One region of the Pelotomaculum sp. FP genome, then DNA from elsewhere that is predicted to be linked to it. Evidence: riboswitches for the same ligand, from Rfam matches in the RefSeq annotation. Region 1 holds a riboswitch; each other region holds the start of a gene.

Region 1 (7,621 bases):
AAACCCCGCCTGGTGATATTAAATAAATCAGACCTGGCAGACCCGGAACAGACCAGGCTTTGGAAGGCTGTTTTGGCTAAAGCCGGTTTCCCCTCCGTTGCCGTTGATTCCATCAGCGGGAGTGGGGCTAGAGATGTTTCCGGGCAGGTCAACAAGCTGGCGGCTCCCAAAATACAAGCGCTGGTATCGAACGGCAGGCGGCCGAGGGCGCCGCGTTGCATGGTGCTGGGCATCCCCAACGTCGGGAAGTCCTTTTTTATCAACAAGCTGGTAGGTCAGCGCGCCGCCAGGACCGGTGACAAGCCCGGGGTTACCCGCGGCCAGCAGTGGGTCAGGGTGGCCGGCAACATTGATCTGCTTGATACCCCGGGTATTCTGTGGCCGAAGCTGGAGGACCAGGAAGCGGCTTACCGCCTGGCCGTGACCGGGGCGATCAAGGACGAAGTCTATGACCTTTATGGGACAGCGGGCAAGCTTTTAAAGTGGTTGGCTGACAATTACCCTGAAGCGATACGGGAGCGGTACCAGATTGAGGACTTGACGGCTGAGCCGGAACAATTGCTGGAGGCTGTCGGGGCGCGCAGGGGTTTTTACATATCCGGCGGGGCCGTCGACTCGTTAAAGTCGGCCCGTATCGTTCTTAAAGAATTCCGGGAGGGCAAACTGGGGCGATACACCCTGGACAGACCGCCCGTTTGAACCTCATTAATCTCGAAAGGCCGGGGGTTTTATTGATTCTTACGGGCTTGTCTTTGGCGCAAATAAAAGAGCTTCTCAAGAGCCCCCGTGAGGATCTGGAAGAGATCCTTGCCGCTATGGCAGAAGACCCGAGGGCAGGGGTGCGTAATCTGTACCAGCGGTGGAAACGGGCTGAAAATATCAAGGAGGCCGAGCATAAGCGCCTGGCCGGGATGTTTCTGTACGAGGAGGATTTGTGGGCCAAAGGCCATGCGGCCATAGCAGGTGTGGACGAGGCGGGGCGGGGGCCCCTGGCCGGGCCGGTAGTGGCGGCAGCCGTTATTTTACCGGGTGTAATCCATCTAAAGGATTTAAACGATTCCAAAAAGCTTACTGCCGCCAAGAGGGAAACTCTGGCCCGGCAGATTAAAGAGGCTGCCCTGGCCTGGGCTATCGGCCTGTCTACGGTTGAAGAAATTTATCAGGAGAATATCCACCAGGCCGGACTCACCGCCATGCGGCGCGCCGTGCTGGGACTAAAAGATAAGCCCGTCTTTGTGCTGGTTGACGGTTTTAAAATTTCCGGACTCAACCTGCCCCAGATGCCGCTCGTTGGCGGGGACGGCCTCAGCGCCTCTATTGCGGCGGCTTCAATCCTGGCCAAGGTGGAAAGAGACCGGATCATGGACTCTTACGACCAGCTCTATCCCCAATACGGGTTCAATCGCCATAAAGGCTACGCCACACCGGAACACCTGAGCGCTCTGAAACTCTACGGACCCTGCCCGATCCACCGGGCCGGCTTCCAGCCTGTCAAGGATATGACGGAACAGGCGGATGGGGGCTTGTTCGGATAAGTTTGCAGATACGACTGTGAAAACAACAAAATGCCACTTTGCTTTGAACATGGAAATAACACTTCGGGTGGGTCTGGAAATGTAGGTGCAAACCCTGTCTCCGGGTCAGCGGCATTGGGAACTATTCTATGCCCATCTGGGCGTGAGCGTTTGTGCGAATGAATTACCACGCATCCGGATGCTGGAAATTATGTTGTTTTTCAGCTATCGATGTTAGAGTTTGCAGGTGATGCGAATGACTATCCGGCGAAAGCTGCTGGGGCGGCAGGGTGAAGACGCTGCAACTCAGTACCTGGAAAATAATAACTACCAGGTGTTATGCAGAAACTATAGCTGCAGGCTCGGAGAGATCGACATCGTGGCATGCGAGCGGGATGTCATCGTCTTTGTTGAGGTTCGATCACGCAGTTCCAACGATTACGGCTTGCCTCAGGAATCGGTTACCAGCCGGAAAAAGATGAAGCTCAGGCAGCTGGCCTGGCATTATCTCAAATCGGTGGGTAAGACCAACGCAAGCTGCAGGTTTGATGTCATAGCGGTCCTGTTTGACGGAGAGGGCCGGGTAAAAAAGCTGGAACATATTGAGAACGCTTTTTAGCTTGCCATAAACAAAAGGCTCGCCGATGCCGGCGAGTCTTTTTTGGGCGTCAGGACTTTCATAGTAATTTAGCCCATACGTTCATGTCTTCAAATCCCACACCAATATTACAATTTTTGATTAATACTCCATAATAACCATATCCGGCGTTGACGAACACACTATTCATACCAATTGAACTACTACGGGCGATGGTGTACAGACACCGGAACCGTTCACCCTTCAGCCGGGTTTCCATTTGTTCCAGGAGAAAACTGGCCAGCCCGTGCCCTCTCCACTGGGGGAGCGTGGCAAAGTCAGTCATCTCCGCGTTTTGCTGGGGGCGGTTTATCTCTGCCGAGGAGGCAGCTATCAGCTCTCTGTTGTGCCAGGCTGTTATATAGTAAGTACTGTCTTGAGCGATGGTCGATTTGAGGTAATCGGGATCAAAAACCGGAAATGGATAAGTAGTAAAAACCTTTCTGTATAACCGGGCCAGGGCTGGGCAATGCTCCTTTTCACCCCACTTAAACGTTATCCCGTCAGGAATTATACGTTTTACTGTTCCGTCCTTGAACTTGGATACCAATTGATCGACCAATTCCTTGCCTCTGGCGTGTGAAGGTGTTTGTCGCTGGTTGCTTAGGTACAGGGCAAAGACGAGGGCTGTCTCCTTGCCCTTATAATAACCGGGAATAGCTGCCTCCAACTTCATCCCGGCGCCTGCAAAAGCGTTCATATAACCGGTTTTGGATTTAAGCCAGATCTTGTCGAGGCCGTTTTCTAAAGCCTTTCCCGCAAGGAGTTCAACCATTTCTCCTGCAGCATGGTCCCGTGTAAGGTTGAATTCATAGACAGTAATTCGCCGGTTATAGGGTGAAACCAGAATACGGCAGTCAAAAGCATTGCCCTCTATGATTTCCCAGCGATCCAAGTAAATATCTTCATTTTTTTTGATTTCGATAGACATGAGCTTCTCCTTTACGAGCGGTATAGCGAGCTTTGCGCCGGTTTCCTTCCGGCACCAGGCTTACAGTCAGGTTGGATGGGTCAAACAGCTTTTGCAGGCCGACCGGTTCATGCCTGATAATGTGTTCCTTACACAAGGAGCAGGTGGGGGAGCAACCGGAACCAGGGTTTTGGGGTTCCTCGTAGACACATATGACGCCCTCGTAGTTGCGCAATACAGTTTTGGTGTTGGTCATTGACAGCTGGTAATTAGGCAGGACCGGGATTTTGCCGCCTCCTCCCGGCGCGTCCACAACGTAAGTGGGTACGGCAAAACCGGAAGTATGGCCGATTAGCGCTTCCATGATTTCTATCCCTTTGGCTACAGGAGTACGGAAATGTTCGATGCCCCGGGATAAGTCGCACTGATAAAGATAATATGGACGAACACGGTTTTTCACCAGGAGGTGCGACAGTTTCTTGATAATCACCGGGCAGTCGTTGACGCCTCTCAACAGGACCGTCTGGTTGCCCAAGGGAATTCCGGCATCGGCCAGCCTGGCCAGGGCCTGGACAGCTTCAGGCGTGAATTCACGCGGGTGGTTGAAATGAGTATTGATCCAGACAGGATGATATTTCTTGAGCATCCTGACCAGCTCGTCAGTAATCCTTTGCGGCATGACCACCGGGGTACGGGTCCCAATGCGAATTACCTGTACATGTGGAATTTCCTTCACCTTGCGGATGATTCGTTCCAAATGGTTGGTGGAAAGTATAAAAGGATCTCCTCCCGACAGCAGGACATCACGTATTTCCGGGTGGGCTTTAATGTATTCAACGCCAAGGTCAATATCCTTTTCCGTTGTGCACCTGTTGTTGTCGCCCACTTTGCGCTTGCGGGTACAGTGCCGGCAGTACATGGAACACTCGTTGGTGACAAGCAGGAGCACCCGGTCGGGGTAGCGGTGGGTCAGGCCGGGTACGGGAGAATCTGCGTCCTCATGTAAAGGATCGTCCATATCGCCGCGTCCCTCTATAAGTTCCTGGGGATTTGGTATGCACTGCATACGAATGGGACACCTGGGGTCATCCTTGTTGATCAACGATGCATAATAGGGGGTGATGGACATAGGGAAGACATCGCAGGCCATCTGGATATCCCGTATCTTCTCATTATTGAAGTCGATATATTCGGCCAGTTCTTCCACCGACTGGAGCCTGTGCTTCATTTGCCATCGCCAATCCATCCAGTCTACAGTGTTTCTGGATTGTAGGGATAAGATTTTTGCATTCATAGGTTAAATACCTCCTGTCAATTTTTCTCCCCCGGCTAAACAGCATTAGGGTAACAATGGGGTTAAGGAAGAATAAAAAGGAAGTATATTGAAAATAAAATGGCCGGAAGAAAGATCCGGCCAAAAAAATATACAGCCCAATTCTTCCCTTGTACGCCTACGAGGTTAGCTGACGGATGCGGACTAAGGGTAGCCCTACCATTTGAGATGTGAAATGTACACGTCTCAAACAGATTAACCCCAAAAATTGGTTCCCCCGCTCTTCCTTTTGGGAAGACTCGGCGCTGATAGAATGGTCTTTGATATTCAATATGTCTTGATGTAATTTTAGTTATAAATATTTCTTATGTCAAATGAGATATATGGTAGCATATGGCAGTATACCGGAGTTATGGCATTGTAAACGGATACATGCACTTTTTATGCCTGAGTTTTAAAAATTTAGCCTTGCAGGGTTGTTTAATTACTGCTGAAGGAAATGCTGAGCCATATGGGAAATCGGAAATTTTTGTGATATAATATCCGACAATAGTCTTGTTTTATTGCGAGGTGGCTACAATTATCGATAAGCAGCTGGAGTTATATATGGACTGGATTAAGGATCTGTTTATCCCCGATCAGATGCAAATTTTCTTATACGACCTGGTATTATCCGTTTTAGTATTAGTTTTTACGTACATCCTTATCAAGGTGCTTTACCGCTTCTCGAACCGGGTATTGAGAGAAAGCGGGCAGGGCGATAGCGAGCAGGCAGAGAAGGGGGTTATTTCTGACGAAGCTATACGTTCGGCGCGTATTTTACTGCAGACAATAATCCTCTATGGGGGTTATTTTATAGCGGCTATAGTGATCCTGGAAATTTTCAATGTGAAGCTCATTTCACCGGACGATTTAAAAACGCTGGGCGCCAAAGTGTTAAAAATCATCGGGATCCTGGTTGGAGCGAAGCTGGCCATTAATTTCGGCCAGTTGGTTGTGAAGCAGGTTTTTGATAATCACGAAACGACCGGCCGCCGGGCGCAAACCCTGGAAATACTGCTGCGTAGCGCCATCACTTACCTCGTTTTCTTCATGGCCTGCCTGATGATCCTGCAAATTTTCAACGTTAACACCAGCGCCATCCTGGCCAGCGCCGGTATCCTTGGCCTGGCGGTAGGTTTCGGCGCGCAAAACCTGGTCAAGGATGTCATCAGCGGGTTCTTTATATTATTTGAAGACCAGTTTAGTGTGGGCGACTTTGTGCAAATAGACGCGGTAACCGGCACCGTGGAGGAAATAGGGCTGCGCACCTGTAAGATCCGCCAGTGGACCGGTGAGCTTAGCATCATCCCCAACGGGGGGATTACCCAGGTGACCAACTACAACCGGGGACCCATGCTGGCCCAGGTAACGGTGGGTATCGCCTACGAAGAAGATATCGACCAGGCCATCAAGGTATTGAAAGATGAGTGTGAAGCAGCCTGCCGGGAAATCGAAGCCATTATTGATGTGCCCCAGGTGCAGGGCGTTATTGAACTGGGGCTTTCATCGGTAGATATTCGCGCCGTGGCGCCTACTTTGCCGGGTGAACACTGGGCTGTAGAAAGAGAGCTGCGCAAGCGCTTTAAGTACGCGCTGGACCGGGCCGGTATCGAAATCCCCTATCCCAAGCAGGTCATTTACCAGAATAAAGAATAAGATACCGGGTACCTAATTTTAACTTATTGATAGGTCATTGCTTAATCGAAATCAGGAAATATTAAAACGATATCCTGTACCCCATATGGTTTCAATATAATCCGGATTAGATGTATCTTCTTCTATTTTTTCACGGATTCTCCGGATGTGAACGGCTACTGTCGCAATCTCTCCCACATTATCCACACCCCAGATCTTTTCAAAAATATGTTCTTTACTGAACACCCGATCAGGGTTCTCAGCCAAGAAGACCAACAGATCAAATTCTTTGGCGGTAAATGGAATTTCCTGGCCATTCAGGTGAACACGCCGGGAGCTTTTATTGATTACCAGTCCTTTAATTTTTATTTCTTCGGGGCGATTGACAACTTTTTGATCAACAAGGCGATTATAGCGGGCAAGATGGGATTTAATTCTTGCAACCAGTTCGGCAGGACTGAAAGGTTTAGTCATGTAATCATCAGCTCCTAGCCCCAATCCTCTGATTTTATCAATATCTTCTTTTTTGGCAGAGACAATAATGATAGGTACATTACTCCTATTGCGTATTGTCCTGCAGATTTCAAAACCGTCTATTTCAGGCAGCATGACATCTAATATGATAATCGCGTAGTTTCCTTGCAAAGCACGCTGCAGTCCTGTTCTTCCGTTTAGTTCAATATCCGTTTCAAATCCGTCTATTTCCAGATAGTCTCTTTCCAGTTCCGCAATACATTGGTCGTCTTCAATAATCAATACCTTTTTCATTCTTCTAACCTCCTCTTTGATGGGATTTTAATCTTTTTTAAAATAGGCAGCTTTTTTTAAAGTGAAAAAAATACTTGTCCCCAAACCTTCAGTGCTTTCTCCCCATATCCTCCCCTGATGGGCCTCAATAATCTCCTTGGCAATGGACAGCCCGATCCCGCTACCCCCGGTTGTCCGGTTCCTGGCGCAATCTACCCGGTAAAACCGGTCAAAAATTAAAGGGAGTCTATCCGCCGGAATTCCACAACCGTTGTCCCTTATTTCAATCAAGGCTTCGTTTTTTTCTTCTTTTAAGATTATTTTTATTTCCTTTTCCTGTTTATTTAAATGTTTTTTGGCGTTTTCCATGATGTTATGAATGACTCTAATTAACCTCTGCCGGTCGGCCATGATTAGATCATCGCTTTCATAATAGGACTCAAAGTTAAGCGCTATATTGTTTTCAGTCAAATCAAAATGTAGTTCTTCTCTGGCATCCTCAAGGTATCTATTAATGTCTACACACTCAAAGGAAAAAGGGATTTGTTTGATGTCCAGTTTGGAAAAAAGGACTAGATCATTTGTTAAGCGCTCCATTTCCACAGCGTTGGTAAAGATAGTTCGAAGATATTTTTCTATTTTCGAAGGGTTGTTAGCTACACCTTCAATAATACCCTGGGCGTAGCCTTTAATTGCTGTGATGGGGGTCTTAAGGTCATGGGATATATTGGATATTAGCTCTTTTCTGCTATTTTCATATTGCGCGTTGAGCGCCTGTGATTGCTTTAGCTTTATCCGCATCTCTTCAAAGGCTTGATACAATTCTCCTATTTCATTCTTTACCGGATAACTAATTGGATAAT
Region 2 (7,621 bases), on a different contig from region 1:
AAGTTGACGAAGATAACATCTTCCACTCCGAGAGATACTATGGTACTTTTAGCAGGATGCTGCCCTTGCCGGCGGAGGTAAAACCCGAAGAAACCCTGGCCAACTATCACAACGGACTGTTGGAGATCCGGATGCCTAAGACTGAAAGAGGTCAAAAGAAAATGCACCGGGTTAAAATACAGTAAAGAAAAACCAAAGGGCCGTCCGGCAGAGGCGGCCTTTTTCGTTGTCAGGCTCTTTTTTTGTTGATTATTGCTGGAGGAATTTCCCTAGAAATATAGAATTTTAAACGAAAAAAGGAAGGGGCATAACCTGTCCCTGCAGCCAGTATAGTAATAAGAACTCAATATCAACTAAGGAGGCTATGACCGGTGTGACTATTAAGGTTGGCATTCCGGGGGCTCTTTTATATTATCTTTACTACCCTATGTGGCGGACCTTTTTCAATGAACTCGGCGTCCAGGTAGTAACATCCGGCAGGACCACCAAAAGTATTTTGGATCAAGGGACTCGTGAGGCGCTGGCTGACGCCTGTGTACCTGTTAAACTATTCTACGGCCATGTTATGGATATTAAAGACAAGGTCGATTACCTTTACATCCCAAGGGTGGTCTGCCTGAACCGGAGAACAGTTTACTGTCCCAAATTTCTTGGCCTGCCCGATATGATCCGGTATTCTATTGAGAATGTACCGCCTATTATCGATGTCCGCATGGATACAAGACAAGGCCGCTTTGCGGTTGTAAAAGCTTACCTTGCAATCGGTAAGCGCCTGGGAGCGCCAATATTATCGGTACTCCTTGCATATTTGAAAGCCGTGGGGGTTTTGCACCGCTATAACAGACTTTTGAGAAAAGGATGGAGCCCCGTTCAGGCCATGGATTTCCTGGAGAACCAGACCGGGGGGGCGGATTTTGACGGTTCTGTCAAGCCCAGTTTGAAGTTTGCCGTACTTGGTTATCCCTATGCTATTTACGACAGTTTCATTAGCGTGAATTTGATTGATAAGCTAAGGAAGTATGGGGTTAGAGTCATCACGGCCGAAAATATTCACCCGGCCTTACTGGCCCTTCAAAAAAACTGCAACCTGCCAAAACGACTTTTCTGGACCTTCAGTGACAGGGCGCTCAAGGCGGCCCACTTTCTTTTTAACCAGAACAAAATTGACGGGGTCCTGCACTTAACAGCCTTCGGTTGCGGTCCTGACTCCCTGTTGAATAAATTAATCGAAATGGAAGCCAAAAAACACAGTGATATTCCTTTTATGACCCTGATGATTGATGAACAAACAGGAGAAGCAGGCATGACCACCCGCCTGGAGGCATTCGTTGATATGGTCAGACGTAGGAAGGAGGCGCTTGCTTGTCGAAAGTGACTTTTCCAAGAATGGGTGAATCGTGGCGAACATTTAAAATGCTCCTGGAGGACCTCGGTAACGAAGTGGTGCCCCCCCCCCGTCCCAGCAAGCGCACGCTCGATCTTGGCGTACGGTATTCACCCGAATTTGCCTGTTTTCCACTAAAAATCTTAATGGGAACTTACCTGGAATGTATTGAAATGGGCGCCGATACCATTGTCACGACAGGCGGTGTGGGCCCTTGCCGGGCAGGGGAATACGCCATGCTTCATCACAAGATCCTGAAAGACATTGGTCATGATATAAAAATGATCGTATTCGAGCCCCCCCGCCATTACCCTCTAAACTTCATCAGAAACGTATTGGCGCTTAACAAAGCGCGTGTTTCCATAAGAGGCATTATTTCCCACATAAAGCGAGCCTGGCGCAAACTACAGGCTTTGGACAACGTAGAAAAAATGAGCCATGTGACCAGACCGCGCGAACTAACCAGCGACAACACCTCCAGGGTCTACCGCAAGGCGCTTGAGTGGATTGACCAGGCTTACACCACGCCGCACATTATTGAAGCTGAAGCGGCTGCTCTGGAAGCCTTGAAAAATATCCCGCAGGATCCCCAACGTATGGTACTGAAGGTCGGTATTGTTGGGGAAATCTACGTATTACTGGAGCCTGCCAGCAACCTGGAGATTGAAGAAACACTCGGCAATCTGGGGGTTGAAGTAGAAAGGTCCATGTTCCTTACAGGGTGGACCCGGGATAACACCTGGAATGAAACAACTGAAGGAATGACTGTCAAAGAAGCCGCCGCCCCCTATCTCCCTGAACTGGTAGGAGGACATGGCCGCGATTCAATCGGCAACACCATTCTTTGCGCCAAGCGCGGGTTTGATGGCATGATCCAGCTGGCCCCCTTTACCTGCATCCCGGAAATTGTCGCCCGCACCATCCTGCCCAGGGTCAGCAGGGATTATGATATTCCCGTACTTACTTTTTTCCTGGACGAGCAGACCGGGAAAGCAGGCATGTCTACCCGGTTGGAGGCATTTACCGACCTGATGAGAAGGAAAAAACTCTTGCCGGCGAGAAGAAATTGTTTAACCGGTTAAATAGTTACAGAAAGGATTTGTCATGAAAGCATATTTAGGCATTGATGTCGGGTCAGTCAGTATAAATATTGTTGTAATGAGCGAGGCCGGAGATGTCCTAACCGGCCTTTACCTTCGTACCATGGGCAGACCTATAGAGGTTATCCAGGAAGGTCTTAAAGAAGCGGCGGCGGCAGTGCCGCCGGACATTGAGATAGCCGGCGCAGGTACGACCGGCAGCGGTCGCTACCTGGCAGGAGTTATGGTGGGCGCCGATGTTATAAAAAATGAGATTACCGCCCATGCCGTCGCTTCTTCCATGCTTGTGCCGGATGTCCAGACAGTTCTGGAGGTAGGCGGCCAGGATTCCAAAATTATTATTATGAGGAATGGCATCGTTACTGATTTTGCCATGAACACAGTATGTGCCGCAGGAACCGGTTCCTTTCTGGATCAGCAGGCTGCCCGCCTCAACATCCCCATTACCAGTTTTGGCGAACTTGCTCTTAATTCCCAAGCCTCTGTGCGCATTGCCGGGCGCTGCACTGTTTTTGCCGAATCGGACATGATTCATAAACAGCAAATGGGTTATGGACTCCCGGACATTGTTAAAGGGCTGTGTGACGCGCTGGTTCGCAATTACCTTAACAATGTGGCCAAAGGCAAGGAAATATTACCTCCGGTGGTGTTCCAGGGCGGTGTTGCCGCCAATGTAGGGATTAAGACGGCCTTTGAAACAGCCTTGGGTTTGCCGGTGATTATACCCGAATACTTTAATATAATGGGTGCAATCGGAGCCGCGCAGTTGGCCAAGGAAAAGACAGCGGGAGGTAATAGTACCAGTTTTAAAGGATTTGCTGTAACCGGTCTTCCCTATCGCACTGGAAGCTTTGACTGTAACGGGTGCTCGAATGTATGCGAGATAGTTGAGATTTATGAGAATGAAAAAGTAATTGGCCGCTGGGGATCCCGCTGTGCAAAATGGGACGTAATTTAGCTCCGGTAAAAGGCGATGAGAATCGAGTTTTTGATACCGGTTTTTTCCCCAAATTTCAGCAGCCGCAAGATTTATCCTCACCCTTGTTAAACTCCCCGGGCGGTATCTCAGCAATCTCGGCCAAAGAACGAATGGCAAAGTCAACTTCTTTTTCAGTGTTAAAATAGGAAAAACTGAAGCGTACCAGTCTCTGCTCCAGGGTACCCAGGGTCCTGTGCGCATCAGGCGCACAGTGCAGGCCTGCCCGGCAGGCTATTTTATATTGCTGGTCCAGCGCATACCCCACTTTCCCGGACGGTTTTCCCTCCAGGCTGAATGATACGACAGGCGCGCGGTTGTAAAGCTCTTCCGGTCCGTACAACGTGATACCTTTCAGTCCGGAAACTCCCTCCAGGAAGCGCTTGGTTAAGTCCATCTCGTGTTTTCTAATCCTTTCCATTCCTTCCATCCGTATAAATTTTAAACCTGCCGCCAATCCGGCAATACCTACCGAGTTAACCGTGCCGCTTTCATAACGCTCCGGCAATACTTCCGGTTGTCCGGGCGCCTCGGAATAACTGCCTGTGCCTCCTTCTTTCAGGGGCGTCAACTCCAGCCTCTCGTCGATATAAAGGCCGCCTGTTCCGGTAGGCCCGTACAGCCCTTTATGGCCCGGAAAAGCAAGCAGGTTTATACCCATGAATGAAACATCCAGGTCAAAAACCCCGGCTGTTTGAGCGGCGTCAACAATCAGACAGAGTCCCTTTTTCTTGGTGAGTTGGCCAATCTCACCGATCGGCATTATCGTCCCGGTAACGTTTGAAGCGTGTGTGATTACTACGGCAGCGGTGTTCGGTTTAATAGCCGACTCAATATCTTTGACGCTGATCGAGCCGTCTTTAGCGCAGGGAACCTTGGTGACTTCGACACCTTTACCCTGTAACACATAGAGCGGCCTGGTTACCGAGTTATGCTCCATAGAGCTGGTGATTACATGCTGGCCTTCCTTGAGCAAGCCTTTAATGGCAAGGTTAAGCGCCTCCGTGGCGTTCATGGTAAATACAATACGATCAGGATTCTTGATATTGAACAGGGCGGCCAGAAGTTCTCTGGCTTCATCTACGAGGCGTCCCGCCTCCAGTGCCATTTGATGTCCTGACCTGCCTGGGTTGGCTCCTACGAATTTTATACAGTGCTCCATGGCTTCCCAGACTTTAGAAGGTTTCGGCCAGGAGGTGGCCGCGCTATCGAAATAAATCAAATTGTATCCCCTTTCTTGGTCCAGGCCCTGTTTTCATTCAAAGCTGGCAGGGTTTATTCTGTTTGGTATAACTATATTTTATTCTGTACCATATGATTCGTTTCTATTTCCCCGTGGAGGCAGCAAAAAAAACAGGCACGCTCTCGCGTGCCTGAAGAATAATGATTATACCTTTGAAAAATTTCTGAGGTTTTAATTTTAGTCAGTTGTTTAGTCACCACTGAACAGTTGGGTGACAACTACCCCGCTGCCTGATTTGGTGATGCCTATACCAATTGAGTCGTGGAGGGGATTGAGAATGTTGGCTTTATGCCCCTCACTGCCCATAAACAGTTCATGTGCCCGTGTCGTTGTCGCCGCCTTGGCGATGTTCTCCGCACCCATGACCCTGGCCGAATAGCCCGCTTGTCTTTCCATGTTTAGCGCTGAGCCATATGTTGGTGATGTGTGGCTGAAATAATTGTTCTGGTACATATCCTGACTTTTCATCCTGGCCAGTTCCGTCAACTTTTGATCGAGTGTGAAAGCCGGCAGTCCGGCTTTTACCCTTTCCTGGTTGACCAGATCGAACATAAGCGCCTCGTCGGCTGTTAATCCGCTGGTCCCGGAAGGGGTGGTCGGTGTCGTAGGAGTTGTTGGAGTTGTTGGGGTCGTAGGTGTAGTTGGTGTAGTTGGTGTAGTAGTGACCGGTTTCTGGTTAAATCCAGTTCCATAGTACTTGTTCCAATAAGACTGAAGCGGGTTCGTTGCGGCAGTTGTTGGTGTCGCGGCAAGTACGGCCTCATTTGTAGCGGTTGGATTGCCGTAACCATAGTAATCATTGTAGCCATAAATATCGCCCCAGTTTGAACTTACCTCACCTTGATCTGATGGCGCTGCCATAGCTGCCGGTACGGCGACCAAAATTAATAATAAACAAGGGACGAGCACGAACAGTAAACGCTTGATGCTTGTCAACAGGATTGCCCCTTTCTTAGCGCCTCCGGGGTTAGCTGGCGGGTTCGGTGAAAGATACCCTACCCATTTTGCCAAATTAGTGTGTTGTGGCGCCCCATGGCTACTATCAACCAGAAATAACGGGCAGGCTTGTCCTCTTTCACACTAATATTACACGCATGGCGCAAATGGGATTCACCCCAAGTAATTGGTTCCCCCGTACCCAGTATAAATATTACTGGGATTCGGCATTTTTAATACTATTACTGTCAGATTATATTTTTTATGATCAATATAGACAAAATCGTTTTCAAACGATGAATGGGTCTGTAGTTTAATAAAATATTTTTACCTTCAAATAGATATGAGAAGTTGAAAATTAAAGTAAGATGGTAATATTTATCTAAAACAAAGGTTGGGCTTCTCTAGAAGCCCAACCTTTGTTTACCCGGCAACTACCGTGTCTAGCACTTTCCTCATCCACCGGGCGCTCTTAAACCTAAACTGCTCATAATAGAACTGAATACACCGGGCATTGCTTTAGTGGGGTCATAGGTTATACTTACCCTGTTCAGTCCTGTTATTTCTACCTTATTAACCCCTTCTATGCATAAAATGGCCTTTTTCATCTTATTTACTTTTTCTAAATCGCCCAGACCCGTTACAGTAAAATGCGTCTGATAGAGCAACATCCTTTGCCTCCTTGCGTGCATGCCAATCCGGAAGGGAAGGGAGTTATGCCCTGCCCCTTTCTTTAGCAGAGCGGTTTGCACTGCGGCGGGAATAGAGTAGGCGGACAGACGAACGGGGGTTGGGGCGAAACCTGTTCACACATGGCCGGCGTGCAGAATCCGAAGCTCGGTATAAGCAATTTGACTATAGCCAGGGATTGGATGACCAAGCAAAGATCGAAAGTACAGCAAATCTGGTTGCCGAGAATCAGGCAGGTACATGCGGAACTGACAATTTCACAGTTGGTAAAGGTACCAACCGGTGCGCAGAGAACTACAGTTTTGGTGAAGCTGAACATCAGGTCTTCAAACTCGCAAACTATCATTCCGCCAGCATCCAGGACCTGCAGTGTATAAGTGACCGTTACAGCGAAAGTGACATTTGCCCGTCCTGTTTTATCGGGTGTGCTCCTGCCAACTTCAGAACAAACGGCGGAGTTGATGATACAGTTGACCGTGGCGCCTTCAGGCGGACAGCATTGACCTAAGGGCGTGCAGACGTTTTCACGTCGTTCTGCCTGAAAGCAGAAATCGTATACCTTCGGGACTTCAATGCAAACGGTCTCAAATGGGGGGAATGGCCTTAAGCCTTCAGTTTCCATAAATTAACCTCCTTAGGGAACTAACAATAGACCGGATTACCGTTAGTCCCGTATAATTATATTTTTATTTCATAAATATGTCAGTATATATAAATTGGTGAAGCTTTTGGAATTTAGTTTAAACTATTTACCTCTTGGTAAACTTTTGCATACTATACTTTAGGAGGTGAGAGGCTGTGAACTGGAAACCATACTTTTATTACCGCCAGCAGTTTACTGGGGAAAGTCAGTCCAAAGAAGGCGTTATCCAGGATGAGCCTGAAAAAAAACCCAGCAAAGATGCAGCTGGTGGGGAAAATAAAGTGATTGCAGTTACAGATCGTACAGTTGAAGAAGAGAAGCAAGCCGGCCAGTCAAAGGGTGAGCCGGTTAAGGATAAGACTCTGGAGCCAGTGGCGCCGTATAAACACTCCCGTTTTCAAGAGGTAGCGCCCGGGGTTTTTCAATTCAAACACCACCGTCCGGTTACTGCTCCCTACCTGCCGGTTCCTGAGACCTATCAGTACGGGCATGAATATTGGGGACAGCAGCTTCAACCGGTAGGAAAACCGGAGGAAGAAGGATTCGTTAGGGTTGGCGCATTCCCCGGAGCCACTCAGTACGGGCTGCCGGTATACCAGTTCACCTGAAAGAAGAAAATAATTCCGGTCGGTGGCCGGCTCGACTGAAT
Region 3 (7,621 bases), on a different contig from region 1:
CTTTGAGATATATAGGTATTGTCCGGTGTTGTTCTGGTGACGAGTTAATATTTGCCATGGCCCCCATTTATATGGAGCCTCTCACTCTTGTTTCCAATGTCTGAAGAGCGCACAGCTTCGCTTTAGCCCTTACCAGTCAATTCTAACATTGGTTTTTTCAGTAAACATTGTTTATTTCATTATACAACCTTAAACGTAATATAACAATATAAAATATAACATAAAGTATTTTAACGTGATTCGCATTGCAAGTTCTACCCACAGCATTAGGCCGTACGTGACAAAACTTAATTACCTTGTCATACGGTTAACATTTTGTAAATAAAAAAACAGCTCTACCTTGTTTTCTTAAAATGTTCCTGGTGGAGCCTGGAGGTCTTTTTTAATCAAAGCGGTGCAGAAGGAAGTCTTGACGGTCAAGGTTTCCTACCCAGCGACTACGGACCTAAAGATGTGGATAGCTAAGCAGCCTTGAGCAGTGGATAGATCCATATGAAATGCTCTTATGCAAACTACTATGTTCAATTTCAACGAATGCTGCCATTTATATTTAAAAAGGGTGAAGCCGGCGTATTCTGGCCGGCTTCACCCTTTTGTCTGGAGCCTGATTACTATCCACCCAGATAATTGTCTAAAATGTCCCAGCGCCTCTGTGAATGGTAACCGTCGTACTCCACCTGCCCGCAGGCGCGGCGGCGTTCTTGGCCGTGGTAAACGTTTATGGCTTCCATGCAGTCCCCGATGATTGTTTCGGCAATAAGCTGGGCATGACGGGTATTTTTGCGGGGTGAACCCAGCTCTTTATGCGGCACCCTGGTGCCGACATGTACCTTCAAGCCTCCTTTAGCGGCCAGAGCCAGGGAAACCGGTGGAATGGCCAGCTCACGCAGTGGAACAGACAGCAGGAGCCGGCGGGAGACCGCGTGTGGGCCGTGGCTGGGTGAAGCTGTGCCGAGGCTTTGTTCCAGCCCCAGAGTCTGGTTCAGTTGGTAACGGACTTTGAGGACATGGTTGGCCAGGTGGGACAGGTCTTTAATGTTTTCCCCCGGGTAACAGTCGGTCAGGGCCATGTCGGCGCCCTTGCCAACTATGTCGGCAAGTTCCATTATTTTTTCAGAAATATTTCCGTCCATATCGCCGTCTATAAACAATACTGTGGTGGCCCCCCTTTCCAGCGCTGCTTTTGCCCCAATCGCCCGCGGGATATCAAACCCAAGGGTTTCTGTGAAGTGCAAGGGCAAAATTTTTCCTGTCAGGATGTGCCGGACGATGTTGTAGGAATTATCGTTGCTCCCGTTAATGACTGTAATAATCAGTTCAGCCGGAATGGACAAAAGGGTTTCAATTGTCCGTTCCAACCTTTTTTCCTCATTTTTGATCGGCACTACAGCAGCCAGCATCTTATCACTCCCGTGTTTTTAAAAACCGGTTTCTTAATGTGTAATATATGGAAAAATTAATGAAAAGTTACCGACCTTGCACTATCCCAATACCATTACTCCCTTCATATGATATTAGAAAAACCTAAAAGGGGTATTGGTCATGGAGGAGTTTCATAAGGGAGATGTTGTGGGGCGCAAGTCTTATGGTGTAGACATTTATTTTAAAATCATAGATTTTTTTGAATACAGTAACGGGAAGAAATTCGCCAGGCTGAAGGGAGTATATACAAGACTCTGTGCCAGCGCCCCTATGGAGGACCTGGTCAGGATAGACCCAGGCGCACAGATGTCCCGTCTACGGGATGTTACTTTGAAGAGTAATGAGCAGATGGGCCGTATTTTTGCCCGGCGGCAAAGGGAGCGTGAACTGTTTTGGGGCAGAGCGGTGCACAGCGACAAGGAGCCTCCCAAGAAAGAAAGCAAGGTGGAAGGGTTTGATATACCTGGTACCGTCCTCCATATCGACGGTGACGGGGATTACCTGGATTTGTGTATGACTACTTACAAGCAGCTCAGTATTCCCGCCGATGGCTACAATATCCCTGAGGAGAAACAGCCTGAGGTGGTGGAGGACCTCCTAAAAAAGCATGCTCCCGACATGCTGGTAATTACCGGGCATGACGGTTTTATAAAGGGACGTGAGAATTTTAAAGATATAGATAATTACTACTCCTCCAAATATTTTATGGAAGCGGTCAAAGTGGCTCGAAACTATGAGAAAAGCAGGGATGACCTGGTTATTTTTGCCGGCGCCTGCCAATCTCATTATGAATCTCTGCTAAAAGCAGGCGCCAACTTTGCCAGTTCCCCGCAGCGTGTGATGATTCACGCCTACGACCCGGTTTTTGTAATGGAGAAAATCGCCTACACCTCCATATATGATCCAATTTCTATTAAGGATATCATTGCGGGGACCATTACCGGGTTTGACGGCATCGGCGGGATGGAATCACGAGGAAAATTTCGGTTGGGTATACCTGTTTCACCATATTAGGCCGCGTACCCCTTTTAAGACTCATGCATATGATGGTGCAGGGGCAAAAATTCTAGTTCGAAAGGCTTTTCGAACAACCTTTATCAATTAAAGGGGGTTTGCGCATGGAACGGTATTTTAGGGCGCTAAACAAAACGCGCGATAAATTGTTGCGCCTTCAGAATGTTGTCGGCCTTGGCATAGGGCATAAGGAGATTGGATCGGAAAACACCGGAGAACCGGCCTTTATTGTTTATGTGGAAAAAAAGCTGCCTGTTGAAAACCTCATGCGTGGTCATGTGGTGCCTGAAAAAATAGGCGGGCTTAATACCGATGTGGTTGAAATAGGAGTTGTCCGCGCGCTTGGAGTCAGGACTTCAAGGGAAAGACCGGCTCAGCCGGGAGTGAGCATAGGACACTACAAGTCAACGGCCGGTACTTTTGGAGCGGTGGTTAAAGACAAGCAAACCAAGGAACTGATGTTGTTGTCCAACAACCATGTCCTTGCCAATGGCTCCAGCATTCAGGAGGCCCGGGCCAAACCCGGAGACCCCATCCTGCAACCAGGTCCATACGATGGAGGAACGCTCAAAGACCGCATAGGTACACTTTTGCGTTACGTTCCCCTGGAGAAAAGTGTTGCCAGGTCGGATTGTCCGGTGGCCTCGTCTGTGGCGCGGGGGGGCAACTTCCTGCTCAATATAGTCAAAAGGGACTATGAAATCCGGTTTTATAAACGCTTTAGTACTGAGAACACGGTGGACTGCGCGCTGGCTAAAATTGATTCAATAGACCTGGTAGCGCCTTCTATTCTTGAAATAGGCGATATCACGGGAGTGGCGGAGGCTAAGCCGGGCAAAAAGGTGCAAAAAAGCGGCAGGACTACCGGCCTTACCAACGGAGCTATAAAATCGGTCGGCACAGTGCTGCAGGTCGAGATGGACAAAGATGAGAAGGTATGGTTTTCCGATCAGGTTGTTACCGAGTTGATATCCCAACCGGGTGACAGCGGAGCTTTGATCCTGGACCAGGAACGGAAAGCGGTGGGCTTGTTGTTCGCAGGGTCGGATAAGTTGACCATTTTTAACCGGATTAGCAATGTGATGGATCGCCTGGGATTTGAATTTTAGTGTTTGTGAAGGTCAGGCAAGTATTAAAGTTTTGATTTAAGCCGCCTCACCTTTAGGCCATCCCGGCCATATATTAATAACCGAGGAGGCTTACCATATGGTTTACCGGTCAGTTTTCTCAGGCGACGCTGCCTTGACTTTTTTGGGAGAAAACATTCCAGCGATTGGTCCCAAATTTAATAACAGAGAAGAGGCCATAGCGGTAGCACGGCAGTATCTTGAAGGGATACATCAGATGTCTGGTAAAGGCCGTGAAACACCTGTACAGATTTCCCTCAACAGGCAGGCTGACGGCCGGTATTCCCTGGTGGTTATGGGTTCCAGGCAGGTGATTGGTAAACTAAACAACCTCGATGAACTGTTATTAAAGAGGTTTCGAAAAGGGCTGAAGAAAAAATTGTTTATTCTGACCTGTTTTGTCGATGGGGCGGATGGACAGGAGTGTCTGGTACTCACAGAGGGTTTAGGAGCGGTTTTTTACACCCCCAATGCAATCAAAAACTGGCGCCCGTAAAGGCGTTATCCCGATGCTATGGTTTGAACAGGAATTAAGCGCATCGGTAAAGGGCGGTGACCATGAGCAATAACATATCCGGTGGTTTCGAAAAGAGCTTTGCTCGTGGCTGTCAGGAAAACCACCGGCTTGGTAAAAAGAAATTAACTGAAGAAGCATATCTGGCCGGCAAGAACCTTGGCTATAACCTTGGATACAACCAGGGTTTTGAGTCCGGTTATGATAAGGGTTATGCTGAAGGCAGCAACCTTGGCTATAACAATGGGTTCGTCGCGGCGCTGCGAGGAGACGGGGAGGACGCTCTCCAGACCGACAGGACACCTGAGATACAGGTCCTTGAAACCATACGGAAACTGATCACCGGCGGACAGGCCAGAGTGTTCCTGACAGGTCCTTCTGCGAGAGATGCCGAAACTTTATTAAAGATCCTGAATATTGAAGCTGCGGTTGTCAACCGCTTCCAGTAAAAGCAGGTTTGGAACTGCTATGAAAATACCTGAATATGTTGAGAGAAGAATAAAAAAACCATTGAAAATCTGAATTATCCTGTATAGATCAGATTTGTTTAGCTTTTATAAGCCAGGTTGCTACATTTTAACATCTATTTCTAATTAGGTGTTAATTTGAAAGGTCAGTAGTTAAGTACCTTAGTTGCTAATATTTTAGGTCTTGAACTAATATTACCGGCTTTGCCATCGCGTCCCTTTAGCAGGTATAGTAGGCTGTACAAGCATTATCTTGTTCATGCCTATTTTTATTTTACCATGTTAGTCGCAGGCCCGGCAGCTGTAATTGGCAAGGGCGCATAGCGCAGCTTTCCAAATAACCAGCTAACTGGCGCTTGATGACTGAATAAAGGCCGAATCTCAATAAATTTGGGTACGGAGGAACCAATCTCAGGGGTGAATCCCATTGAGTTGTGCGCCAGGACATGAGAACAAGAAAATGAGACATTAAACGAAAGTTGCGGAAAGCGGAAATTTAAACAGCCAATTAAGCGGGTGTTGGAGGAAAAATGACAGGCGCTCCGTTGTCTGCGGCAAATGTCCCAACGGCTGCATTACCACCCAACTTCCCAGATCTCACGTCTAACGTCCCACCTCTCAAAGGGTAGGTTTATTCTTTTTACCGAACCCGTCAGCTAACTCCGGAGGCACAAAGAAAGGGGAAAATCAACTAATGAGCTTCCAGTCAAAAGGCCTAAGGCCGAGATCCTTAGTGTTTATGTTCCTTTTTGCCTTGCTGCTGACCCTGGGCTTAACGGGAACAGCCCTGGCGGCAGACGCCTATGTCCCCCTGACTACCGATGAATCACAGATGGTCGATCTGATCAACCAGGCCCGGACGAACGCCGGTCTGGCGAAACTCACGGTAAATCCGGCGCTTTCGGGCCTGGCCCGGATAAAAGCCCAGGACATGGCCTCCAACGGTTACTTCAGCCACACTTCGCCTACCTACGGGTCTCAGCAGGATATGATGAAGGCTGCTCAGATCGAGTTTGTTTACGCGGAAGAAAACATTGCCAAAGCTCCAACTATCGGTTCAGCCTTTAGCGCGCTGCAGAATTCAGGTACAACGCGGGCCAAAATGCTGAGCAGCAATTTTGACCAGGTTGGAGTTGGGGTGATCACCAGCGGTAATTACAAGATTATCGTGCAGATGTTTGCCGGAGGGAAAAAGGTAGTTACCACTCCTTCACAGCCACCGGTAGAATCCCCGGCGCCAACGGACAGCGGTCTGACCGCCGACGAGCAGCAGATGCTTAATCTGGTCAACCAGGAGCGGGCAAAAGCGGGACTGAAGCCCCTGCAAAGCGACCCGACCCTGGTCAAACTGGCCCGGATGAAAGCCCAGGATATGATTGACAATGGATATTTCAGCCACACTTCGCCCACCTACGGTTCGCCGTTCGATATGATGAAGAAGTATGGGGTGCAATACAGCTACGCCGGAGAGAACCTGGCCGGAGCTTCCACGGTTAGCAGCGCTCACGCAAATTTAATGAACTCGTCGGGGCACCGGGCCAATATCTTAAACAGCAACTACACCAAAGTAGGTATTGGGGTGGTCAGCGGGGGGCCCTACGGCAAGATGTTTGTACAGATGTTTATCAAGCCGGTGTCAGGTTCTCAGTCAACCCCAACTACGCCGACAACTCCAACTACGCCCACAACACCCACAACACCCACAACACCCACAACACCCACAACACCCACAACACCCACAACACCTACAACACCTACAACACCCACAACACCCACAACACCTACCACGGACAGCGGTCTGACCGCCGACGAGCAGCAGATGCTTAATCTGGTCAACCAGGAGCGGGCAAAAGCGGGACTGAAGCCCCTGCAAAGCGACCCGACCCTGGTCAAACTGGCCCGGATGAAGGCCCAGGATATGATTGACAATGGATATTTCAGCCACACTTCGCCCACCTACGGTTCGCCGTTCGATATGATGAAGAAGTATGGCGTGCAGTACAGCTATGCCGGAGAGAACCTGGCCGGAGCTTCCACGGTTAGCAGCGCTCACGCAAATTTAATGAACTCGTCGGGGCACCGGGCCAATATCTTAAACAGCAACTACACCAAAGTAGGGATAGGTGTAGTCAGCGGAGGCCCTTACGGCAAGATGTTTGTGCAGATGTTTAATGGCTAGATCCGGCCGCCCCTTCTTAGGGCTCAGATGAACGTACCCTTTTTTTACAAAAAAGAGTAATAATTAGCAGCGAAAGAAAGAGGACCTGGTTCCTCTTTCTTTCGTTTTTTCGTTTACGCTACGTTTTTAGCACTTTTTTGAATCACCCTCATATATTAGTATAGAAAAGTTTTGAAAGGAGGAGTAAATATGGCTGGAACCGAACGGCTTAAAGTCAATCTGGTCCAGGGTGAAAATAGAGTCCAGACCGTAGTCAAGGGACAGATTGAAGTTCCTGAAGCGAAGCCGGATGTAGAAAAAATTCTGTCAAAAACAGCAGACGCCAAAGTTAGAAACGTTAGTGTTGTCCCCAACAAAGTTATTGTAGAAGGAACACTCTCTATACAAGTGACCTACGTTGCTTTTAAGCCGGATCAGTCTGTCCACTCATTCGATGACGACTTGAATTTCACGACCTATGTGGATGTGCCGGGCGCCGAACCTGGAGATGACTACTTTGTTCAATTTACAGTCGAGGATGTGAGCCTGACTACCAGCAGAAGGAACCCGCGTAAATTTGACGTTGCAGCAGTATTGAGTACATTTGCAAAAATAACCCAAGTCGATGAGATGGAGATACTTACCGAAACGCCTGCAGGAAATGTGGCCCTGGAGACTGCGGATCTTACGGTTGAGCACCTGATTGGGGACAAAGAAACCAAGCAGATTATTGTCAGTGACGTATTTGAAGTACCTGAAGAAAAGCCGGAAGTTGAAAAAATCCTCAAGGTCAAGGCGGAGGCTGTAATAACCGATAAGAGACTGGTGGCCAACAAGGTCATTGTAGACGGCGAGGTCAGACTCCAGATCCTTTATGTCGCATTCGAACCCCGGCAGTCGGTTCACGACCTGCACCATA
Region 4 (7,621 bases), on a different contig from region 1:
TTGTTCCAGGGCCAGCGCGGCTACCCGGGAATCATCCCGGGCCAGTTCCTCCAGGACGGCAAAGGAGCCTTCGGGGCAGGAGTCGTCCACGAAAATAATTTCATAACTGCTCCGTCCTGTTTCAAAAACTTTACGCAGGCGGCTATGAAGTTCGCGAAGTGTTTCCCGGTTCCGGTATACAGGAATAACAACGGTGACCTCCGGGTCTTGAAGAGCAGCTGCTGCAGGCGCTTCATCATTTGTCCTTCCCCGGAACGGTAACTGAGTTTCATATGGCATTTCAAACCTCCGTTTGCAATGGCGCAAAACTGCCGGGACCGGAAACAGCGTCCCTTGCTCCCGGACCTGGTAATTCCTGCGAAAGGCCATCGTAGTCATCCTGATGAAGAAGAAACCAGGCGATGGTTTTCTCCAGCCCGGCCCGGAGCGGATGCCGGGGCTCCCACCCCAGCAAGCTCCCGGCCTTCCCAATATCGGCCACCCAGTGGGCTTTATCGGAGGCACGAGCGGGGTAAGCCCCCACCCGTACCTTGATCCGCCGTCCGGTCACGGCTTGAATCAGGTCAACGACTTCCTCGTTGCTCCATTGCTTTCCGGTCCCTATATTAATGATTTCACCGGTACAGATCCTTACCGCTCTCAGGGCAAGCAGGCAAGCTTCCACCAGGTCTTCGACAAAAATAAAATCCCGCCGGAAGCCGGCGGCAGTCAAAGCCAGCTCATGGTCACCCAGTGCTGCCCTGATAGCTGTAGGAATAAGGCGTGACGGTGATTCCCAGGGGCCGTAGACTGAAAATGCCCTCAGCGCCACAACCGGCCGGCCGTTCGCTCTGGCATGCTGCTGGCAAAGCAGTGTCGCCGCAGCCTTGGCCGTACCATAGAAAGTTAGAGGCTCCGGGCAGTCCAATTCCCGCATGGGCCCGTGCTTCGCGCCGTATTCCGAAGAGCCCCCCAAATGAACAAAGAGCTGATAGTCCAAAGGCGCAGTTGCCTCTAAAAGGTTAAATGTACCAAGAATATTGGTTCTTAAAATCTCGTAGCGCTCCTGAAAAGCAGGAGATACGCCCTGTGCCGCGAGATGATAAATAATTTCCGGGCTTGTTTCCAGCACTATTTTTTTCAGCCCTTCACGGTCAGTTATGTCTACTGCATGAAGGTATAAATCAGGAAGTAGTTTTTCAATTCTCCACAAGTTTGAGTTCGGTCGGATAATTGCATGGACTTCAGCGCCGTACCGGAGCAGCGCCTGAACCAGATTGGCGCCAATAAACCCTGCCGCTCCGGTAACCAGTACGTGCCTGCCCTGTAGTTCATGCATAACAGAGGGGCTCCTTTCTGTCCCTGGACCGCGACATCACGCCGCGCCAGGCCCGGACCGCGTTTTCGAGAGCGTGCCGGTCCCGGGCCACGTCCTCAGGCGACCTCTGTTGTGCTTCTTTCAGCGCTCCAAGAAGGCGGTGAATCTCGGCGGCCATATCACGCCCCCGGATATCCCTGTGAAAAGAGCGCCGTAAAAAACTGTAACGGCAGCCCAGCCTGGCCATTTCAGCAATGAGCAGGCGGCAGGGGATGGGGTGGCCGCGTTCCGGCAAGGTAAGCCCGCCAAAGCCGAATGGAACTGTGAAAAAAGGCCGGGTATTCTCAACCGTTCCATCAACCAGGGCAGTAAAGATATTTGGTGTTTTTCGCTCAATGGCCAGATCGTTTAAGCCGGCGTAGACCCGGGATAACGGCAGGCGGGCTAATTGTCCGGCAAGCTTAAGCGCGGCAACGGTCTCAACTAAAATACCCACTCCACAACGGCCTCCGGCCCAGTCCAGAACCATTTCAACTTCTTCCAACGTCCGGACCATGGGGAGCAGAATTTCATCTGCTCCAGCTTTAACAGCCTGCGCCACTTCTTCTGCTGTTGTCGTGCCGTAACCGTTTATCCGGCAAATGACCTTCGCTTCGGTGCAGGCCCGAACCCGTCGCAAGTCTTCAAGGGTATCATAATTAATTTGGGTATCGGCCAGAGCTTGTCGCTGTTCCTTGTTCAGGGATTCCCAGTCAACCATGATGCTGTCAATCCCTGCGGCAACCGCTTGCCGGATGAATACAGGATCGGTCGAAAAAAGCACCAGTTCAAACTTATCAGTCATACTTACCTCCTCCCGTAGACAACAACCAGCGACGAATCCCAGGGCCCACGGGTGAGCTTTCCAAGTTTTATTTCTAATACGTTACCTGCCTTCAGAAGACAGTGCCTTCCATAAAAAATGAAAAATCTTCATCCCGGTTTACAATATATGAATTTGTTCTGGCTTATGACAGATAGGTTTTGATGTATCTTTTTGCCAAATCATGCTTGGCCGCGAGTCCGCCGATATAAGATTGACCTGGAAAATTTATTGTGATATACTCACAACAGACAACCTTAGTATATTACATAAGTTGTCAGTATGTATTAAACTTAATATTACTCCATATTCGCTTAATTCTTCTTTAGGAGAAGCGGGGGAACCAATTTCCGGGGGTGAATCGATAGTCGGCCGGACTTCAACCGGTTGCCGGCATCGTAGGGCTACTCTTTCGGCCCGAATCCGTCAGCTAACTTCGTAGGCGTTGAAAGGGAGGAAACAGGCGGTCTATAACCAGGCTTGGGCCTGCTTGACCTCTTTTACCCCCGGAAGATATATGCCGGGGGCTTTGTGTTCCTGGAATGGGGTGGCTAAATAATGGCTGCATGAAGCTGCGAGCAATCAGAATAAAAGTCAGGAGGTATGCCGCTTGAAAATTACGATTGGGATGTTCGGCTTTGGCAGGACGGGGTCAGTGGTGGCCAAAGAGATCATAAAAGATGAAATCTGCGAGTTAAGCTGGGTATTGAGAAAATCAACAGCCATGGAAGGCAAATATGCAAGCCGCTTGTTAGGCTTTGATCATAATGAAGGAATGATCTATTCTATAGAAGATATAGATTCCGAAGCTTTTTATCAAGATAATCATGTGGATGTAATCATTGACTTTTCATCTGCCAGTGCGATTGAGAATTATGAACAAGCGGCCCAGTATGGAACTCGCATCGTGTCGGCTATCTCAAAATATGATAGATTTCATCTGGAGCAGTTAAAGGCGCTGGGCAAGCAAACGGCGGTGTTGTATTCTCCTAACATCACTCTGGGCATTAATTTCTTGATCGAGGCTTCTAAAGTACTGCAAAGGATCGCTCCCCACGCTGATATCGAAATTATCGAAGAGCATTTCCGTGATAAAAGGGATGTTTCTGGAACAGCTTTGAGGATTGCGGAAGACCTGGGTCTTGATAAAAGGCAACATGTGAATTCCATCCGCGTTGGGGGGATAGTCGGTAAACATGAAGTGATTTTTGGCCTTCCCAATCAGACCATACGGATAGTACATGAATCATTAAATAGGGCGGCTTTTGGACAAGGAGCTATTTATGCTGCCAAATGGTTGATGGGTAAAGACAAAGGTATCTACACTATGGAGGAAGCTGTGGCCTTGAACTTTGTCAATAATACCCATGTTTTTGAAGTTGATGAGTAACTTGTTGGATTATAACAGAGTTCATTCCAACGGGGCGCGCATGCACTCCAATAGGATCGGTGCCGATACAGTTTTGACTTAAACTTATTTTCATTGCATAACATACAAAAACATTTTAAAATATTATTTAGAAAGAATGATAAGTCTCCAGTTGTTCATATTACTTTGAAGGAGAGGCATGAATTATGTTTAAAAAAATACTCGTACCGGTTGACGGCTCAAAATTTTCGGATCTGGCTATTGAAAAAGCAAAAGAAATAGCAGGCGCATTCGGCAGTGAAATTATGATATTAAATGTATTGGAAGTCTCTAAAATTGATTATCCGTCTAATCCTTATAAATTTTCACCGGAACTTATCGAAAATTATCAAAAAGAAAGCAGGATAATATCCAGCAAAATTTTAAACGAAGCCCAAAACATGCTTGAGGATATGTCGAATAAGGTCAGCATCCATTCGGTTGAGGGGAATCCTTCTGAAGAGATTGTCAATTATGTAAATTCTCATGATATTGATCTTGTGATCATGGGATCCAGCGGAATGAGCGGCGTGCTTAATTTATTAGGCAGTGTAACCCGCAAAGTTACGCTTGGTATTGAAAAACCAATTTTGATCGTAAGGTAAAATTAATTTGCAAATACTGTGTAAAAGGGGCATTTCGATTCAAATTATTTAAATCGAAATGCCCCTTTTCAATGTGTATTCTTAAAGTTTGCTATCATATTATGCGGAAAGCGGATCATTGTCTAGAGAGCAGGGGGGTTGCCGCCCGAGCTGCATTAATGTCTGAGTTTATTATGAAATTCGACCCAACCGGCAGGCCATGCGGTTTGCCTGGGCTCTGCCGGTTGCCTGGTTGATCTGTTCGGGCAACTACCTGTTTAATCCGTGTCCGAAGCCCATACCCTCGCCGTTTTTCATTGAACCATTTCCGTTACCCTTGCCATTCGCATTGCCCATACCACTTCCATCGCAAACACCGGTTCCGTTACCAATACCTTTGCCCTGTCCAAAGCCTGCGCCGTAATTCTTGCCCATTCCGGCATTGCCGTTTCCGTTACAGGCAGCCTGGCGGTTCTGTAGATTGTTATAAATGTTGTCTGCCTGTTCCTGTGTAAGCCTGCCGTCCTCTACTCGCTGGTCAAGCATGATTTTCTTTTGCTCAAGCATTTGTGTTTAAACTCATCCAGTTTGCCTGCTTCATTTGCTATTGTGCCGTAGGTCTTTCCTGCGGCACGCTCATTGTAAAGCTCCGAAACTGTTTTACCTGTCAATTCGGCTGTTATTTCTGCCGGTGTTTTTGCTGTTGCCGCATAGGCGGCGCCTGCCGCGCCCAGAACCCCTGCGACTGTTGCCACCACAAGCAGTTTCCTGAAGTTGATCATGAAATCACGCTCCTTATCTTTTTTTTGCAGCTTGTATTTTTATTATAAGGAACAATTGTGATAGAAGTATGTTAGAAGACTGAAAGAACGGTGATAGTCTTGAAAAAGAATATCATTTTTGAAGCTCAAACCAGAAGGTTGTGCCGGCCCCCTTTTTGCTTTCCACTCCATAAGGCGCCTGGTGCGCTTCCAGTACGCTCTTGACGATGGCGAGTCCCAGTCCTGTGCCAAGGACGTTTTTACCGGCAGTCTTTTTAGCTTTATAGTACCTGTCCCAAATATGGGGAAGATCCTCTTCCGCTATACCGCTACCCGTGTCCGTAACCTCGACACGGACAACTTGCAAGTGGTCAATCACCTTGACTGTAACAGTCCCGCCCGGGGGTGTATGCTTGATGCCATTATTGATCAGGTTGTAAAATACCTGCTCAATTCTTTTTTCATCCGCTTCCACAAGCGCATGTTTTGAATCTTGCAGTATGATTTGCACACCAGTTTTCTCGCTTATAACATCATATCGTTTTATAACCGTGTCAAGCACATCCTTTATTGGGAAACGGCTTTTATTAAGACGGGCATAGCCCGCCTGGAGCTGGGAAAGGTTTAGGATGTCGTCTACAATTTCACTGAGGCGTTCTGTCTCTTCAATGATCATGCCAAGCTGTTTTTCGCGTTTTTCCGGAGCATTTCCGCTGACGTCCCGGATGGTTTCAGCATACCCTCTGATAATGCTTAAAGGCGTGCGGAGTTCGTGGGAGATGTTGGAAATTAAATCTTTTCTAAGTTGTTCAATTTTGGCTAACTGTTGTCCCAGGTAATTGATGGTTTCTGCCAGTTTGCCGATTTCATCCTGTTTGTTCGATTTTATTCTTGCTGAAAAATCGCCTGAAGCCATTGTTTCAGACACTTTTTTGATTTCCAGTATGGGCCGGGTAAAGCTTCGGGAGAGGAAGAAGGAGAGCAGCAGGGCAGCAGTCAAAAGGACCAGGGTGATATAAAACAGCTGCCATTTTAAGATCAAGGCAGTGTCTTCAACAGGAGCCAGTGGCATATTGATCAACATCACGGCGGACAATGCCCCGGATTGTTTGACCGGCAGGCCCAAGAGCATAAATTCATAGCCGAAACGTGGGTGAGTCAGTGGAATGGTGACCTCCTTGCCGCTCAAAACGGCCTGAAAAGCTTCCGCCCTGGCAATGTTTCTTTGCATGGGTATGTGCATGCTTGTTGAATCCGTGGTATAGATGGAGTTTCTGTCCAGATCCAGCAACTCGATATTCAGGTTGTTATTAAAAGCAAAAGCATCCAGCTTATCCTTGAATTCGGCCCTGCTCCCGTCATAAAGCAATTTGGCAATGGAAGCGCCTTGATTTTTGACATCCGATATGCGCATGCGGGTATAAAAGCTTTCCAGAAATACAATTTGGAAAAGCCATAAAAGTATCAATACCATCATTACAAGCGCCATCATCCCGGCCCAAAGCTTAAAGCCGATGCTTTTCATTTTTTGACTCCCGCTTCAAATTTGTAACCGGTCCCCCAGACGGTAACGATGAATTTCCTGTAGTCTTTTAGGCTTTCCCTCAGCATTTTAACATGGGTATCCACGGTCCTGTCATTGCCCGCAAAATCATAGCCCCATACCTTTTCAAGAAGCTGTTCCCTGGAAAATACCCTGTTGGGGTTCCTGATAAAAAAATTGAGCAGCTCATACTCTTTTGGCGTAAGGTCAATAATATTACCATCCACATAGACATTGCGCGCAGCAAACTCTACCACCAGGCCTTCAAAGATAGCTTTATTCTCCGGCGCCGCCTCCGGTAATGGTGAAACGCTTCTTCTGATAATGGCTTTCATGCGGGCCAGCAGTTCTTTTGGGCTGAATGGCTTTACAATGTAATCGTCCACTCCCAGTTCGAAGCCAAAAAGCTTATCGTATTCCTCACCCCTTGCTGTCAGCATGATCACAGGCACATTGGAGGTTTTTCTGATTTCCGTGCACACGCTCCAGCCATCCATTCTGGGCATCATAATATCAAGCACAATAAGGGAATACTTGTTTTGTTTGAACAGCGCCAAAGCCTCAACTCCGTCTGATGCCTCGTCAACCGAATATCCCTCAAGGCTGATATACTCCTTGATCATATCCCGGATGCGTTCTTCATCGTCAACAATCAGTATCCTTGCCTTATGCACAAAAAAACACCTCTTAACAAAAGATACAACCCTTAACATATATTAATTCTGCTTCAAATATTCAAAAACAAGAAAATCTCTAACCGGGGTAATGTAAAAAAAAGTTGCTTTTCTAATGTTATTTAAAGGTTTAACAGCTATAATAATGGAAGCTCCAAAATCTTATGTTTTATACCTGCTACAAACATTGGAGGATCCGGCATGAAGACGAAGCGGGAACGCAAGATTCTTATTTTATACGCCAGTTATGGCGACGGGCATGTACAGGTTTCCAAAGCATTGCAGCAGCGTTTTTTGGAGAGAGGGCTCCACAATGTGCTGATGTTAGATTTGTACGCTAACGCGCATCCCCTGATGGATGCGGTTACGCGTTTTGCTTATCTGATGAGTTGTTCTTTTTGCCCCAAGCTTTATGGTTGGAGTTACTATCTTACGCAAAACATGCAGCATAAATGGACACCGGTAAACTTTTTAAACACCTTTGGTATCGGC

The links. Region 1 has a riboswitch for cyclic di-AMP ahead of ablA (lysine 2,3-aminomutase). Riboswitches for the same ligand answer to the same signal wherever they lie in the genome.
Region 2: it holds a riboswitch for cyclic di-AMP, as region 1 does, so the genes downstream of both, Psfp_RS21605 (CAP domain-containing protein) here and ablA (lysine 2,3-aminomutase) in region 1, are expected to answer to the same signal.
Region 3: it holds a riboswitch for cyclic di-AMP, as region 1 does, so the genes downstream of both, Psfp_RS22110 (CAP domain-containing protein) here and ablA (lysine 2,3-aminomutase) in region 1, are expected to answer to the same signal.
Region 4: it holds a riboswitch for cyclic di-AMP, as region 1 does, so the genes downstream of both, Psfp_RS11305 (dihydrodipicolinate reductase C-terminal domain-containing protein) here and ablA (lysine 2,3-aminomutase) in region 1, are expected to answer to the same signal.

The regions. Positions count from the first base shown of each region.
Region 1 is NZ_QFGB01000032.1:33,895-41,515, reverse strand. Features, by position in the region: gene ylqF (ribosome biogenesis GTPase YlqF) at 1-699, shown strand, start outside; gene Psfp_RS13050 (ribonuclease HII) at 696-1,535, shown strand; gene Psfp_RS13045 (YraN family protein) at 1,771-2,133, shown strand; gene ablB (putative beta-lysine N-acetyltransferase) at 2,192-3,082, opposite strand; gene ablA (lysine 2,3-aminomutase) at 3,057-4,355, opposite strand; cyclic di-AMP (ydaO/yuaA leader) riboswitch at 4,495-4,649, opposite strand; gene Psfp_RS13030 (mechanosensitive ion channel family protein) at 4,941-6,032, shown strand; gene Psfp_RS13025 (response regulator transcription factor) at 6,084-6,779, opposite strand; gene Psfp_RS13020 (HAMP domain-containing sensor histidine kinase) at 6,807-7,621, opposite strand, start outside.
Region 2 is NZ_QFGB01000019.1:45,728-53,348, forward strand. Features, by position in the region: gene Psfp_RS09570 (Hsp20/alpha crystallin family protein) at 1-185, shown strand, start outside; gene Psfp_RS09575 (acyl-CoA dehydratase activase-related protein) at 365-1,375, shown strand; gene Psfp_RS09580 (CoA protein activase) at 1,363-2,466, shown strand; gene Psfp_RS09585 (acyl-CoA dehydratase activase) at 2,489-3,442, shown strand; gene Psfp_RS09590 (aminotransferase class V-fold PLP-dependent enzyme) at 3,498-4,682, opposite strand; gene Psfp_RS21605 (CAP domain-containing protein) at 4,893-5,639, opposite strand; cyclic di-AMP (ydaO/yuaA leader) riboswitch at 5,646-5,879, opposite strand; gene Psfp_RS09600 (hypothetical protein) at 6,095-6,310, opposite strand; gene Psfp_RS09605 (hypothetical protein) at 6,373-6,951, opposite strand; gene Psfp_RS09610 (hypothetical protein) at 7,128-7,580, shown strand.
Region 3 is NZ_QFGB01000005.1:11,369-18,989, forward strand. Features, by position in the region: gene Psfp_RS03285 (glycosyltransferase) at 612-1,400, opposite strand; gene yabG (sporulation peptidase YabG) at 1,543-2,436, shown strand; gene Psfp_RS03295 (hypothetical protein) at 2,541-3,545, shown strand; gene Psfp_RS03300 (hypothetical protein) at 3,643-4,059, shown strand; gene Psfp_RS03305 (hypothetical protein) at 4,122-4,526, shown strand; cyclic di-AMP (ydaO/yuaA leader) riboswitch at 4,907-5,231, shown strand; gene Psfp_RS22110 (CAP domain-containing protein) at 5,299-6,723, shown strand; gene Psfp_RS03315 (SPOCS domain-containing protein) at 6,913-7,621, shown strand, end outside.
Region 4 is NZ_QFGB01000025.1:32,798-40,418, forward strand. Features, by position in the region: gene Psfp_RS11290 (glycosyltransferase family 2 protein) at 1-279, opposite strand, end outside; gene Psfp_RS11295 (NAD-dependent epimerase/dehydratase family protein) at 281-1,318, opposite strand; gene Psfp_RS11300 (aldolase/citrate lyase family protein) at 1,311-2,141, opposite strand; cyclic di-AMP (ydaO/yuaA leader) riboswitch at 2,461-2,620, shown strand; gene Psfp_RS11305 (dihydrodipicolinate reductase C-terminal domain-containing protein) at 2,770-3,549, shown strand; gene Psfp_RS11310 (universal stress protein) at 3,735-4,172, shown strand; gene Psfp_RS22645 (DUF2680 domain-containing protein) at 4,422-4,718, opposite strand; gene Psfp_RS22650 (hypothetical protein) at 4,679-4,933, opposite strand; gene Psfp_RS11320 (ATP-binding protein) at 5,046-6,437, opposite strand; gene Psfp_RS11325 (response regulator transcription factor) at 6,434-7,168, opposite strand; gene Psfp_RS11330 (glycosyltransferase) at 7,331-7,621, shown strand, end outside.